DNA from 4 places in the Lysinibacillus sp. KU-BSD001 genome. Region 1 is predicted to be linked to each of the others. Evidence: riboswitches for the same ligand, from Rfam matches in the RefSeq annotation. Region 1 holds a riboswitch; each other region holds the start of a gene.

The links. A riboswitch is a leader RNA that binds a small molecule or an ion and turns the genes downstream of it on or off. The one in region 1 is predicted to bind thiamine pyrophosphate.
Region 2: linked by a shared signal. The riboswitch ahead of thiC (phosphomethylpyrimidine synthase ThiC) and the one ahead of tenA (thiaminase II) in region 1 are both predicted to bind thiamine pyrophosphate.
Region 3: linked by a shared signal. The riboswitch ahead of AAGS61_RS17005 (thiamine phosphate synthase) and the one ahead of tenA (thiaminase II) in region 1 are both predicted to bind thiamine pyrophosphate.
Region 4: linked by a shared signal. The riboswitch ahead of thiM (hydroxyethylthiazole kinase) and the one ahead of tenA (thiaminase II) in region 1 are both predicted to bind thiamine pyrophosphate.

The regions. Positions count from the first base shown of each region.
Region 1 is NZ_JBDQZI010000008.1:100,610-103,776, forward strand. Features, by position in the region: gene AAGS61_RS12990 (ABC transporter ATP-binding protein) at 1-13, opposite strand, end outside; gene AAGS61_RS12995 (DUF3021 domain-containing protein) at 1-428, opposite strand, end outside; gene AAGS61_RS13000 (LytTR family DNA-binding domain-containing protein) at 425-877, opposite strand; gene AAGS61_RS13005 (hypothetical protein) at 1,002-1,139, shown strand; TPP riboswitch at 1,241-1,348, shown strand; TPP riboswitch at 1,410-1,500, shown strand; gene tenA (thiaminase II) at 1,813-2,487, shown strand; gene AAGS61_RS13015 (ABC transporter ATP-binding protein) at 2,590-3,167, shown strand, end outside.
Region 2 is NZ_JBDQZI010000011.1:2,819-5,985, reverse strand. Features, by position in the region: gene mqo (malate dehydrogenase (quinone)) at 1-467, shown strand, start outside; TPP riboswitch at 757-871, shown strand; gene thiC (phosphomethylpyrimidine synthase ThiC) at 1,081-2,856, shown strand; gene AAGS61_RS14865 (response regulator transcription factor) at 3,065-3,167, shown strand, end outside.
Region 3 is NZ_JBDQZI010000014.1:9,205-12,371, forward strand. Features, by position in the region: gene thiO (glycine oxidase ThiO) at 1-690, opposite strand, end outside; gene AAGS61_RS17005 (thiamine phosphate synthase) at 674-1,291, opposite strand; TPP riboswitch at 1,397-1,506, opposite strand; gene AAGS61_RS17010 (DUF1284 domain-containing protein) at 2,408-2,824, shown strand; gene phaC (class III poly(R)-hydroxyalkanoic acid synthase subunit PhaC) at 2,983-3,167, opposite strand, start outside.
Region 4 is NZ_JBDQZI010000003.1:217,086-220,252, reverse strand. Features, by position in the region: gene thiE (thiamine phosphate synthase) at 1-121, opposite strand, end outside; gene thiD (bifunctional hydroxymethylpyrimidine kinase/phosphomethylpyrimidine kinase) at 111-932, opposite strand; gene thiM (hydroxyethylthiazole kinase) at 929-1,678, opposite strand; TPP riboswitch at 1,803-1,911, opposite strand; gene pheT (phenylalanine--tRNA ligase subunit beta) at 2,048-3,167, opposite strand, start outside.

The DNA.
Region 1 (3,167 bases):
CTATGCTGTTCATCTTCTCGCCTTCTTTCTTGAATTAATTGATTTAATTGTGCTACTTCTTGTTTCATTAAAATATAAATAACGACCCAAATAATGAGGTAGGCAATGACTTCATTTATAAATACTTTCATGATGGAGCTTGGTTCATTGAAGTCAAACCATTGACCAACGATCCCTGCAGACATGACGACGAATGTAACGACCGTAAAATGTATAATTGTCGCGATAGTAAAAGGGAGTTTGTCTACTACATAAATGGTCGTAGCAAGACCGATGACAATGCCCATGACGATCGCAATGAGTAACTGATGCAGTAGCTCGTCACCGGAAATAGCACGATTCTCAGTAAAGATACTTAGCGTTACAATAATATAAGATGTACTTAATGAGATTAATACACCTAATAAACAGCTTCTTAAGTACGTCATCCGTTTTCTCTCCCCATCATTAATTTTTCCTTCAGTAGCTTAAAATATTTCCGACTAATATGTATCGTTGTTTCGTTGTCTAGTAAGAGTTGCGGGGTAGAGACAATGCCCATTTGAATGGATACAATCTTGGATAAATTCACGAGTGTAGATTTATTCACTTTGACAAAGCTCGCTTCAAACAATGCTTCAAGCTCATATAGTTTGCGCTTTGATTCAAATTCCTCTTCTGCTGTTTGAAAATACACTTTTCCATCTTCCACATAAATCGTGAAAATATCCTCTAATTTCAACATGCGAATTTCTGTAGCATTATAGCCGTCGATCATAGAGATTTTGGGGGACTTTAATGTTTTCATGAGCTGCTCTACTTCATTTGTATAAGCATCTGTAAACACATGTACCTCTATTTCTTTATATTGCTCATGAACGGTTAGTTGGACTTTCATTTGCAAAGCTCCTTTCTGTCTCTAGTGTAGCAGGTGATAAACGCTCTTTTCGCAACCTAAACGTAAGTGGTTAAAAAAGGACTGTATGTGGTATTTATTGTATAGTGAATGGTTGAGGGAATAAATGTTAAAGTATATAAATGGATTAATTTTTGTTGGGAAGCAATGGTTGAAAGTGAGGGAAGGTGGACTTCAATATAAGGGGACTTGGTTTTTAAAACGTGAAGAAGTATGCACTTTTGGCGAAGGGCGAAGACGGTAATAGGACGTTGAAGTTTATAGTTATGGATCCGCGGAAAGCATTGTCAAAAAAATCTTGTCTTGCGTTTTAGTGAATTCATGTTATTGTTATAAATAGTAATTAGAACACACTAGGGGAGTCTTATTTGAAGGCTGAGATTGAACAATTGTTCTAAACCCTTTGAACCTGTACTAGTTCACGCTAGCGTAGGAAAGTGGTTGTCGTAGGATAAGAAGGACTTATTCTCCCCACTCATCGCTTTGTGAGTGGGGTTTTTTAATTTTATACGAATAACACTACTAGGGGCGCCGTATTGGCTGAGATTGTACCCTTTGCACCTGATCTAGTTCATGCTAGCGTAGGAAAGTAGGGAATAAAGAGCTCTATGCTTTTTATAGCCGCTTTCCATATGGGGAAGCGGTTTTTTTAAAAGATAAGAAAGTATAAAATTTTTCTAGTTTAAAGAGTGTCTAGCGCAAGCGGACCAGCCCCTCGTGACGTTTCGAAAGTCTCTTCGTGTGGCAAGCACACTGTGAGCCTTTCTCCAACGCATGTCGGGGCTAGAGAGGGCGCTTGCGCTTTTCTTAGTAGACAGCAAAGTATTTCATGAATATCCGTAAAGATGCGACAGTACCTCTCCCTATTTTGAGCGAGATGTGTCTTTCTAATAGTATTAAGTTTAGGAGGAATTGAAATGACGAAATTTACAAATAGGCTTTATGAGAATGTGCAACCGATTTGGGAGAAGAATCATCAGCACCCATTTGTACAGGAGCTGGGACAAGGAACATTAGCGGAGGAAAAATTCATTCAGTATATGAAGCAGGATTATGTATATTTAATCGATTACGCGAAGCTATTTGCAGTAGGTGTGACGAAAGCACATAATTTAGACATGATGAACAAATTTTCTAAAGTATTGCATGATACACTTCATTTTGAAATGGAGTTGCATCGTCAATTTGCGGCTGAATTTGGTATTACACGAGAAGAGCTTGAGCAGACTAAGCCAACACCAGACAACTTAGCTTATACGAATTATATGTTAAATGTTGCTCAAAATGGTAGTTTAGCAGAGGTTGTAGCGAGTCTTTTGCCTTGTGCATGGGATTATTGGGAAATTGGGAAATTATTAAGAAAGCAATACGGGGATCAATTAGCATCTAACCGTTATGCAAAATGGATTGAGACATATGACTCTGAGGAATTTGCACAAGGAGCGAAATGGTTAATTGATTTAATGGATGAGCTAGCGGATGGGAAGCCAGAACGAGAGCTAGCTGTACTTGAAAAGCATTTCCAAATTACATCGAAATATGAGTATTTATTTTGGGATATGAACTATTTCAAACGTGATTGGCCAATCTAATTCTTTTAGCAGGTGTAAAATACAAGCTGAAAGAAGTGAAAGCCTTTGGCGGACGCAATGACGCCCAGGCAGAATTGATGTTGTGGAGTTGGTGGAACGAAGATGACACTCGTATTGAAAAATGTATCCTATTCCTATGATAAACAGGCAGTGATTTCTAATTTGGATGTAGAAATCAAATCGGGCGAGTTCGTTTCATTAATAGGGAAAAGTGGTACGGGAAAGAGCACCATTTTGAAATTAATTACGGGTCTTTTGCAGCCTGATGAGGGGGAAATCACCATAAATGGGCGCCCCATCAAGCTGGGCGATGTAGGCTATATGCCACAGCGTGATTTATTGTTGCCGTGGCGAACAGTGTTGGACAATATGATGCTGCCATCAGAAGTAAAAAAAGACCAAAGCTATACGAAGGAAGAGGCAAGACAATGGCTGGAGCGTGCGGGCCTATTAGCATATGAACATGCGCTTCCCCAGCAATTATCGGGTGGCATGAGGCAAAGAGTCTCCTTTTTACGGGCGCTGTTAATAGGGGAGGACGTACTGTTACTGGATGAACCTTTTGGTGCGCTGGATGCTTTTACGAAAAAGGATATGCAAGCTTGGTTACTGTCGATTTGGCAGGAGCTTAATAAAACGGTATTATTTATTACCCATGATTTAGATGAGGCCTGCTATTT
Region 2 (3,167 bases), on a different contig from region 1:
CATTATTAGCGGCGGGTGTTAAAGAAATGGCTTTAACAAAGTACTTAATTCAGCAGCTCATGTTATCAAAAGAACAACGTATTGAAGAGTTACGTGATTTTATCCCGAATGCGAAAGCAGATGACTGGGATATTATCGTAGCAGGTCAACGTGTACAAGTTATTAAAGATACTGAAGCGGGCGGTAAAGGAACGCTTCAATTCGGTACAGAGGTTATTACAGCAGCGGATGGTTCAGTTGCAGCGTTACTAGGCGCTTCTCCAGGTGCTTCTACTGCCGTACACGTTATGCTGGAAGTAATCAAACGTTGTTTCCCACAAAATATGAAAGAGTGGGAGCCAAAAATTAAAGAAATGATCCCTTCTTACGGTTTATCATTAATGGATCACCCAGAGCTTCTACGTGAAATTCATGCTTCAACAGCAGAGGCACTTGAACTAAGCGAAAAAGAGCTAGTGCATAGCTAATTCTTTTGTATAGAAAACAAAAAACCTTCAATCTATTTTAGATTGAAGGTTTTTTTCAGTTATTTGACAAAACGTGCACCTATATAAGTCATTTTAAAACTCATGGTAAACGGTCAAAACGCAGCGGTATTCGGTCAAAAACATGTAGGTTAGTGTTTAAAGTCAATCGTTATGCCCAAAGATTAAACTATATTAACAGAAAGTTCTATCCAAACGCGTTTATCAGGAAATAGTTGAAAAGTATCCTTTTATTTTAGATGGAAATAATGTACAATGGCAGTAATTGAATAGTGTTAACTAGGGGAGTCCAATGAGTTGGGCTGAGAGGGAAACGCATTGAAGTTTCTTGACCCTTTGGACCTGATCTGGATCATGCCAGCGTAGGGAAGTTAGAAATCTTTAGTATATGTGCAAATGTCTATATACATATCGTAAGCTGGGTCCGTTTATCTTTATCATAAATGGATTCAGCTTTTTTTGCGGATAGGAAAGTATCTGCAAAACGTAGCATCAGCTTGACCTATTTGAGTTACGCTGTGCCTTTCTAATTTGCCTCACTACTACTCGGTTAATCTAGATCTCGTCCTTTATAAATATAAAGGAGGAGTTTTTTATGTCATCAACGTCATTAAACAAAGAAAACATTTCGATTATGTCCAATTTTCCGGGGAGTAAAAAAGTATATGTGATTGGTTCAAGACCAGATATAAAAGTGCCGATGAGAGAAATTTTACTAAGCCCAACGACTAGTACAGTAGGGGAAGAGGAAAATTCACCCGTGCAAGTTTATGATACAAGTGGGCCTTATACGGATCCGCGCATTTCCATCGATATCACAAAAGGGTTAACGGCTCTTCGAAGTAAATGGATTGAGGAACGAGCAGATGTAGAAATGTATGAGGGACGGCAAGTAAAGCCAGAAGACAATGGCTATAAACATGAACATGATCCGCGTGCTCAGCAAAACATTTTCCCGAACTTAAAGCGCCAGCCATTGTGGGCAAAGGAAGGGAGAAATGTGACCCAACTTCATTATGCGAAAAAAGGCATTATTACGCCAGAGATGGAGTTTATTGCGATTAGGGAAAATATGGACCCTGAATTTGTGCGGAGTGAGGTAGCGAGAGGGCGAGCGATTATTCCTTGTAATATTAATCATCCAGAGCTAGAACCGATGATTATTGGACGCAATTTTCATGTTAAAGTGAACGCCAATATTGGGAATTCTGCGGTTTCCTCTTCGATTGAAGAAGAAGTAGAAAAAATGATTTGGGCTACACGCTGGGGCGCCGATACGATTATGGATCTGTCTACAGGCAAAAATATTCATACAACACGTGAATGGATTATCCGTAATGCGGCTGTTCCAGTGGGGACTGTGCCGATTTATCAAGCTCTTGAAAAAGTAAATGGAATCGTAGAAAATCTGACATGGGAAATTTACCGTGATACGTTAATTGAACAAGCCGAACAGGGAGTGGATTATTTCACGATTCATGCAGGTGTGCTGCTTCGTTATATTCCATTAACAGCGAACCGTTTAACAGGCATTGTGTCGCGTGGTGGATCAATTATGGCGCAGTGGTGTTTAGCGCACCACCAAGAAAACTTCCTGTATACGCATTTTGAAGAAATTTGTAACATTATGAAAGCATACGATGTAGCCTTTTCCCTTGGAGATGGTTTACGCCCAGGCTCTATTCATGATGCCAATGATGCAGCGCAATTTGCAGAGCTTGAAACGCTTGGTGAGTTAACAAAAATTGCATGGAAGCATGATGTGCAAGTGATGGTAGAAGGGCCTGGCCATGTACCAATGCATCTTATTAAAGAAAATATGGATAAACAATTAGAAATTTGTGAGGAAGCACCGTTTTACACATTAGGACCGCTGACGACAGATATTGCACCAGGTTATGATCATATTACATCTGCGATTGGTGCTGCGATGATTGGTTGGTTTGGTACGGCGATGCTTTGCTATGTGACACCGAAGGAACATTTAGGTTTACCAAATAGAGACGATGTACGTGAAGGCGTCATTACGTATAAAATTGCTGCTCATGCTGCCGATTTAGCAAAGGGGCATCCGGGAGCGCAAAAAAGAGATGATGCCTTATCGAAAGCACGCTTTGAATTCCGTTGGCGAGACCAATTCAATTTATCATTAGATCCTGAACGAGCAATGGAATATCATGATGAAACATTGCCAGCGGAAGGCGCAAAAGTAGCTCATTTTTGTTCGATGTGCGGACCGAAGTTTTGCAGCATGAGAATCTCACATGATATTCGCAATAGCGTCAAAGAAAAAGAAACGAAAGCAGTGGAAGAAGGTTTAAAGGAAAAAGCCAAAGAGTTTAAACAATCTGGTGGCACATTGTATCAATAGTTAGCGAAAAGAAGCACTTCTACGGAGGTGCTTCTTTATTTTTTAGAAGCTACCAACCATTTAATTCACTATAATGACAATTACGTGGAAAAAACACTAAGAAAATCTTAAGAATTGGTGTGTGAGTTTGTTAAGATTTACTTAGTATCATGTCCTTATACGAATCCTATAGGGGTGATTAGATGATCGGGAAGCGATGGAGGAGTGAATGGAATTGAACATTTTGATTTGTGATGATGATAAAGAAATTGTCAGGGCGATTAGCATTTATTTAGAAAATGAAGGATATCAAATATTCAAAGCGTACAACG
Region 3 (3,167 bases), on a different contig from region 1:
AACGGATATACACTCCCCTTTGACTGGCGTCATTTGATGCTGTAAACCTAGCTCCTTAAAGAAAGTAGTGCTCCAAGCACCACTGGCAATCACAACGCGCTTTGCTTCCACAAGTCCTCGTGTTGTTTCAATTAGAAAATTGTCATGCTGTTTTTGGATGTGTAGCACCTTTGTATAGTCAAAAATGGATGCTCCAAGAACTTGAGCGCTTTTAGCAAAAGCCTGGCATACACCAATCGGTAACACATTAATATCGTCTTGGATATATGCTGCACCTACTATATGAGGGGAAACATCTCGTTCTAGTTTTCTTACTTCCTCTGCTTCAAGCCATGTAACAGTAGGTTGCGCTAACATGGCCGCTAATTCTTTTTTGTCACGATCAGAAAAGGCAAGCTTTAAAATCCCGCCCTTTCTATACCCCAAGTCGATACCACTTAACGCATATAATTCCTCTTTTAACTTCGAATAAAGAGACTGACTATATCTTGCAAAAGGGAAAAAAACATTGACATCCCCTTCACACTCCGAATGAGCACCGAGCATGCCTGCCGCTGCACTTGTCGCTTTTGCGCCGATTTGACTTTCCTCAAACACCGCTACGTCGATTTGCTCTTTTGCTAAATAGTAAGCAATGGCACTTCCAATAATCCCGCCACCAATGACGGCTACTTCATAGCTTGTTTTCATATTTGACCACCTCATCGAATTGACTTGCTGCAGCGAATGGATTTTCTGCCGAAAAAATACCGGACATCACAGCAATGCCGTCCGCTTGTATATGTTGTAATGCCTGTACTTGGTCTAACTTAATCCCACCAATTGCAAAGACAGGAATCTTCAAATATTTTTTCATCTGAAGAATCGGGGCAAGACCATGCGGAGCCTTTCCTTTTTTGCTATTCGTTTCAAAGCAATGACCATATAACACATAGTCAGCCCCTTGTCGCTCCGCCTCTTGTGCGCCTTCATAATCATGTACAGACTTCCCTACCTTGATATGTGGAAATAACGCCTTCACCTTTTGTACAGGTAACCCCTTTTCTGGCAAATGCACCGTTTGAATGCCACTACATAATGCAACATCCAATCGATCATTTAAAATAAGCTTCCCTTTTTCAATACCACCCTCGTCTAAATAGTGAAGCAATGTCATGACTTCTTTTACTGTCTTTGTCTTTTCTCGTATTTGGATAAAGTCGACGTTGTGCTGAATTTGGAGTATTTTCTTTGCCAGTTCCAGCACTGTATGCGAATCATCCGTTACTGCCATCAGCTTCATGTTAGACATGCACCCTCCTTTTGGCGATTTTTACAAATAAAAAAAACCACTCTCCTGAAAAGGAAAGTGGTTCTGTTTGAATAAGATCCATGTACAAAAAAGTACACAAAAAACCCCAACATCACTCTACTTCCCTACGCAGATACAAATCTGATCAGGTTGTGAGGGTTTAAAAGTAACTACTTTCTTCTCAGCCCTTATCAAGGGATCCCCTAGTAAAATTTCAATTTATTCAATTATTATGAATTTAACCATCATTCTATTACACAAATGTTGAAATAGCAAGAAGGCTTTTCAAATATGTTACAAGTATCTCCACTTCAATTCATGTCGTAATCGCATAAGTTCTCCCTTTTCATATAGATATTTATGTTCTCTTATCTAGGTATCTCGTAATGAGCAAAAACTCATCCTAAAAATACCAGGTCAATAGTACAAGGTATGTATCATAGCCTCCGCGCTTTGCCACAGCCTACACAGGAGCTAAAACAGGCACGGCCTGTTTGGATCTCCTGTTCCTGCTCCTGACGCTGCGCTTTCGTCGCAAAGAAAATCTTGGCTCCTGTGGCTATGGCGCGCTACGGCAAAAGTGAATACTTCTCGATATGCTAGAAAACCAGTTCTCTTCTCTAAAAGAAATCAATTTCTTTCTATTTGCAAGTATAATTGCCCAGCCTCTACCGTAATGAATGAGCAGCTTTCTTTATTTTTAGCAACCGATTATTTATGAAACAATAGTTGCTTGTAGCGGAGGCACGAGAGTGTAGCTGACGGCATACGCCTTTCGCTACAGAGCAAAGCTTCCTACGGGAAAAGCGATAGAAGAACAAAGGCTAAAACCGTCACGTCCTGTGACAACGCCTTTGTGACCAACATCATGTTGGCCTCAAGACCCCGCAGGAAATTTATTTGCGACGAAAGCGCAGCGACAGGAGCAGCGAAGGATGAGCGACGAGGAGGCTTGGTCTCGCCCGTGGAAAGCGAGTGCCGCAGCGGAAAGCAATGGTTACTCAAATGGAAATATATATTTGTGAATTTTCTCATTATGAGTAGTATGATAAAATATAAGTTAACTACTAACACAATAATGTTTACATAAAATCATTACATACGGAGGAAAGTATTATGTACAAACTACGCGGGCATCACCTTTTTTGCCTTTTAGGGTATCGAGGAATGGGCTACTCTAAAGAATACGTAGAAAATATGACGCGCATCCATCAAACATTGAGAGCTAATCCAAAAACACTTGTGCAGCTTGTTAAAGGCCCTGATCATTTATGCGAAAAGTATCCTAACTCTGGCGAATATCATTGTCAAGATGACAATATTTATGATAGAGATGCTGTCATTTTAGAAAAGCTCGGTCTTCATATTGGACAAATTGTAAGTTGGGAAGACATTGAATCCTCCGTCCAACAACATGTCATCCCAAGTGATATTGGCATCGTTTGTGAAACATGTTCTTGGCGCTCTTACGGGGTATGTGAGGAAGGGGTTCAGCGAATTACTACAGGAAACGGGTTGTGGGAAGTGAAATAGACTGCATAAACGTCTCTTTACTTGTAGTATGATGCTTTCCTATAGCAATCTCCCCTGTTACTACCCTTGATTTTTTCAAAAAAAAATACGTAAACAGACAAAAGAAGCACTCAATCATTTTGGCGTACAAAATGATTGAGTGCTCTCTTTTTTAACGACTAAAGTGAATTTTCCTTAAGCCATTTTTCAATATAAGGATAAATTTCATTTACTGCACGACGACCTGTACATACAGAAACGTGACCTGTTTGCACATCATGCAATGTCTTATTTTTGCTTGATACTTTATCATTCAGTGGCTTAATTTGTTGTGGTAAAACGATATTGTCACGAAGAGCACAAA
Region 4 (3,167 bases), on a different contig from region 1:
CACGAAACTGAAACATCGTCACACCTGCTTGTAATGCTTCTTCTAATACACGTAAAGGTTGTTTATGCTTTGCATTTTGTGTCCCCATAATAAAGTACACACTTAGTTGTTCACGCTTCAATGACTCTCACCTCGACTTGCCCCTGTTGCTGTTTATACGCAAAATGATTCGTCGGTCCATGTCCGTGACCAATATTCAGTGGATTTTGAATTGCTAGTTGGACAAATTTCTTTGCTTCGATAATGGCTGTTTTCATGTCATATCCCTGCCCTAAAAAGGCGGTTAGTGCCGCTGAAAATGTACAACCTGTTCCATGTGTCTGATTCGTTTGAATACGTTCACTTTGTATAGCAAATGATGACCCATCTGCAAAATAAATCGTATCAACCGCAGTGTCACCCGCTAAATGGCCACCTTTCATGACAACACATTGCACACCGTAGCCAAATATGACTTGTGCCGCTTTTTCGATATCCTCCGACGTTGTAATCGTCACACCACTTAACACTTCGGCTTCTGGAATATTCGGTGTCACGACAGTTGCGAGTGGCAATAACGTTGTTTTCATCGCTTCAATGGCCGCTTGTTGTAAAAGTGTTGCACCACCTTTAGCAATCATGACTGGATCAATGACAAGTTGTACATCCTTTTCACGTAATACTTCGGCAACGGACGTTATAATTTCAGCTGAAAATAACATACCCGTTTTAATCGCTTTCACTGGCATATCACGAAAAACCGCCAGTATTTGTTGTACTACAAAATCTGAATCTACAGGTGAAATGCCTTCTACACCTAGCGTATTTTGCGCGGTAAGTGCGGTAATAGCCGTCGTACCAAAAACGCCTAATTCCTGAAACGTTTTTAAATCTGCCTGAATGCCTGCCCCGCCACCTGAATCTGAGCCGGCAATGGTCATAACAATATTCATGATTTAGCCTCCATTGATAATTGTTCGAGTGCGTTCAATATTTCAACTTGCACTGTACCAATCCCGTATTGGCAAGCTTGTGCAGCTACTTGTTGGTAATCAGCTGCTAACGCTTGTAACTGCTGTAGACGATTCCCTTCCAATGAACAAGCTGCTGCTGTTAATGCACTGAGTAAACATCCTGTTGCTGTAACGTTTGTAATTTTTTCGTGTCCACCTGTCACTTCGACTACATGCACCCCATCTGTTAAAACGTCTGTATAGCCTGTCACAAAAATAATCGTATTGTACGCTTTGGCCATTAAACGAGCAACTTCGATAACATCCATTTCTCCTTCGCCGCTATCAACACCTCTTGTTTCCCAGTGCACGCCAGCAAGTGCCGCTAGTTCACCTACATTACAACGAATACAAGCCACTTTTACATCTTCTAAAATCTTTTCTACAACACGGCGGCGGTAATCTGATGCGCCCACACCAACTGGATCTAATACAACAGGAATTCCCTTGTCGTTTGCTGCCTTCCCCGCTGCTAACATCGCTTGAAACGAAGCATCATGTACTGTCCCAATATTAAGGAGTACCGCATTAGCGATGCCAACTAATTGCTCTGCATCTTGCAACGCCTCAGACATAAGCGGCGAAGCTCCTACTGCTAATAAACCATTCGCTGTAAAATTAGCTGCTACTGTATTTGTCATACATAATACAAGTGGCTGTTTAACACGAATCTGTTGTAAACTCATATTGTTTAATCTCACTTTCATATTAGGTTTTTTATCACATTAACATTCACCGATACTTTCCACTAAATTAACGCGAGTGAAAAAGAAAAAACGATATCAGGACAGAGCCTGACATCGCTTGAAAGTCGGTTTCTATCCACATTCCTACGCAAGTACTAACTTACAGGTTCAAAGAGTCAGTGCAGTTGTGTGCACAATCTCAGCCGACTACCTCGGCCCCTCCTGTGGGTACTATTCATCTGTCTTCATGATAATATATTCATTTAAGAATAACAACCTCATTTGAGTGATGTTTCCCCATCTACACGAAACAGTCAATTGAAAAGGCATGCCCTGTAAAAGAGCATGCCTGAAATACACGTACTGGTCTTAGCGTACTTCTGCACCTGCTGTAGCTAATGCTTTTAGTACTTTGTTATGTGCTGCTACTACTTCTTCATCTGTTAACGTACGTTCTGGGTCGAAATAAGTTAAAGAGAAAGCAACTGATTTTTTGCCTGCTGCCATTTTCTCCCCTTCGTAAACGTCGAACACTTTCACATCTTTTAACAGTTTTGTGCCCGCACCTTTAATAATAGCTACGATTTCACCAGCTGGCATTGTACGGTCAAGCTCTAATGCAATATCACGTGTCATCGCTGGGAAACGTGGAACAGGTGTGTACACTAATTCTTCTGTTGCGGCACTTAAAATAGCGAGTAAGTTTAGTTCCGCTACATATGTTTCTTTGACACCTGCTTTTTTCTGTTCTGCTGGGTGTAACTGACCGATTAAACCGATTACTTCTCCATCAAGTAGCACATGTGCTGTACGTCCTGGATGTAAGCCATCAATAGTAGTTTTTACGTAAGAAATGCGATCTGTTAAGCCAAGCTTTGTCACTACTGCTTCAACGATTCCTTTCGCCACAAAGAAATCAACATTTTTCTTTTCACCTTGCCATGCATGATCCGTCCATTTACCTGTTAAAACAAGCGCTAAATGTTCTTCTTCAAGTGGTAATTCATCCGCTGTTTGACCAAGGAATACAGAACCGATTTCATATAATGCAACCGAATCAATTTGACGTGCCACATTGTATGCAGCTGCTTCCACTAAGTGTGGGATTAAGCTTTGGCGTAATGTAGAACGCTCTTCTGAAATTGGCATTAATAACTTTGTTGTTTCTTCTGCTTTTAACGCAAATTTTTGTGACGCTTCCGCAGAAGTAAGGGAATATGTCACCGCTTGGTATAAACCAGCACCTTCCATTACACTACGCACAATACGACGTTTTCCTTGATATGCTGTTAAACCGCCTACCACATCAGATGCTGGTAATGTAATTGGAATTTCATCGTACCCATACATACGTGCGATTTCTTCTACGATATCTTCTTCAATTTTAATATCTCCGCGACGTGTTGGTACGTCAATAATAAGCATGCCATTTGCCGCTTCTACATCGAATTTTAGACGATGTAAAATCGATAGCATATCTTCCAGCGAA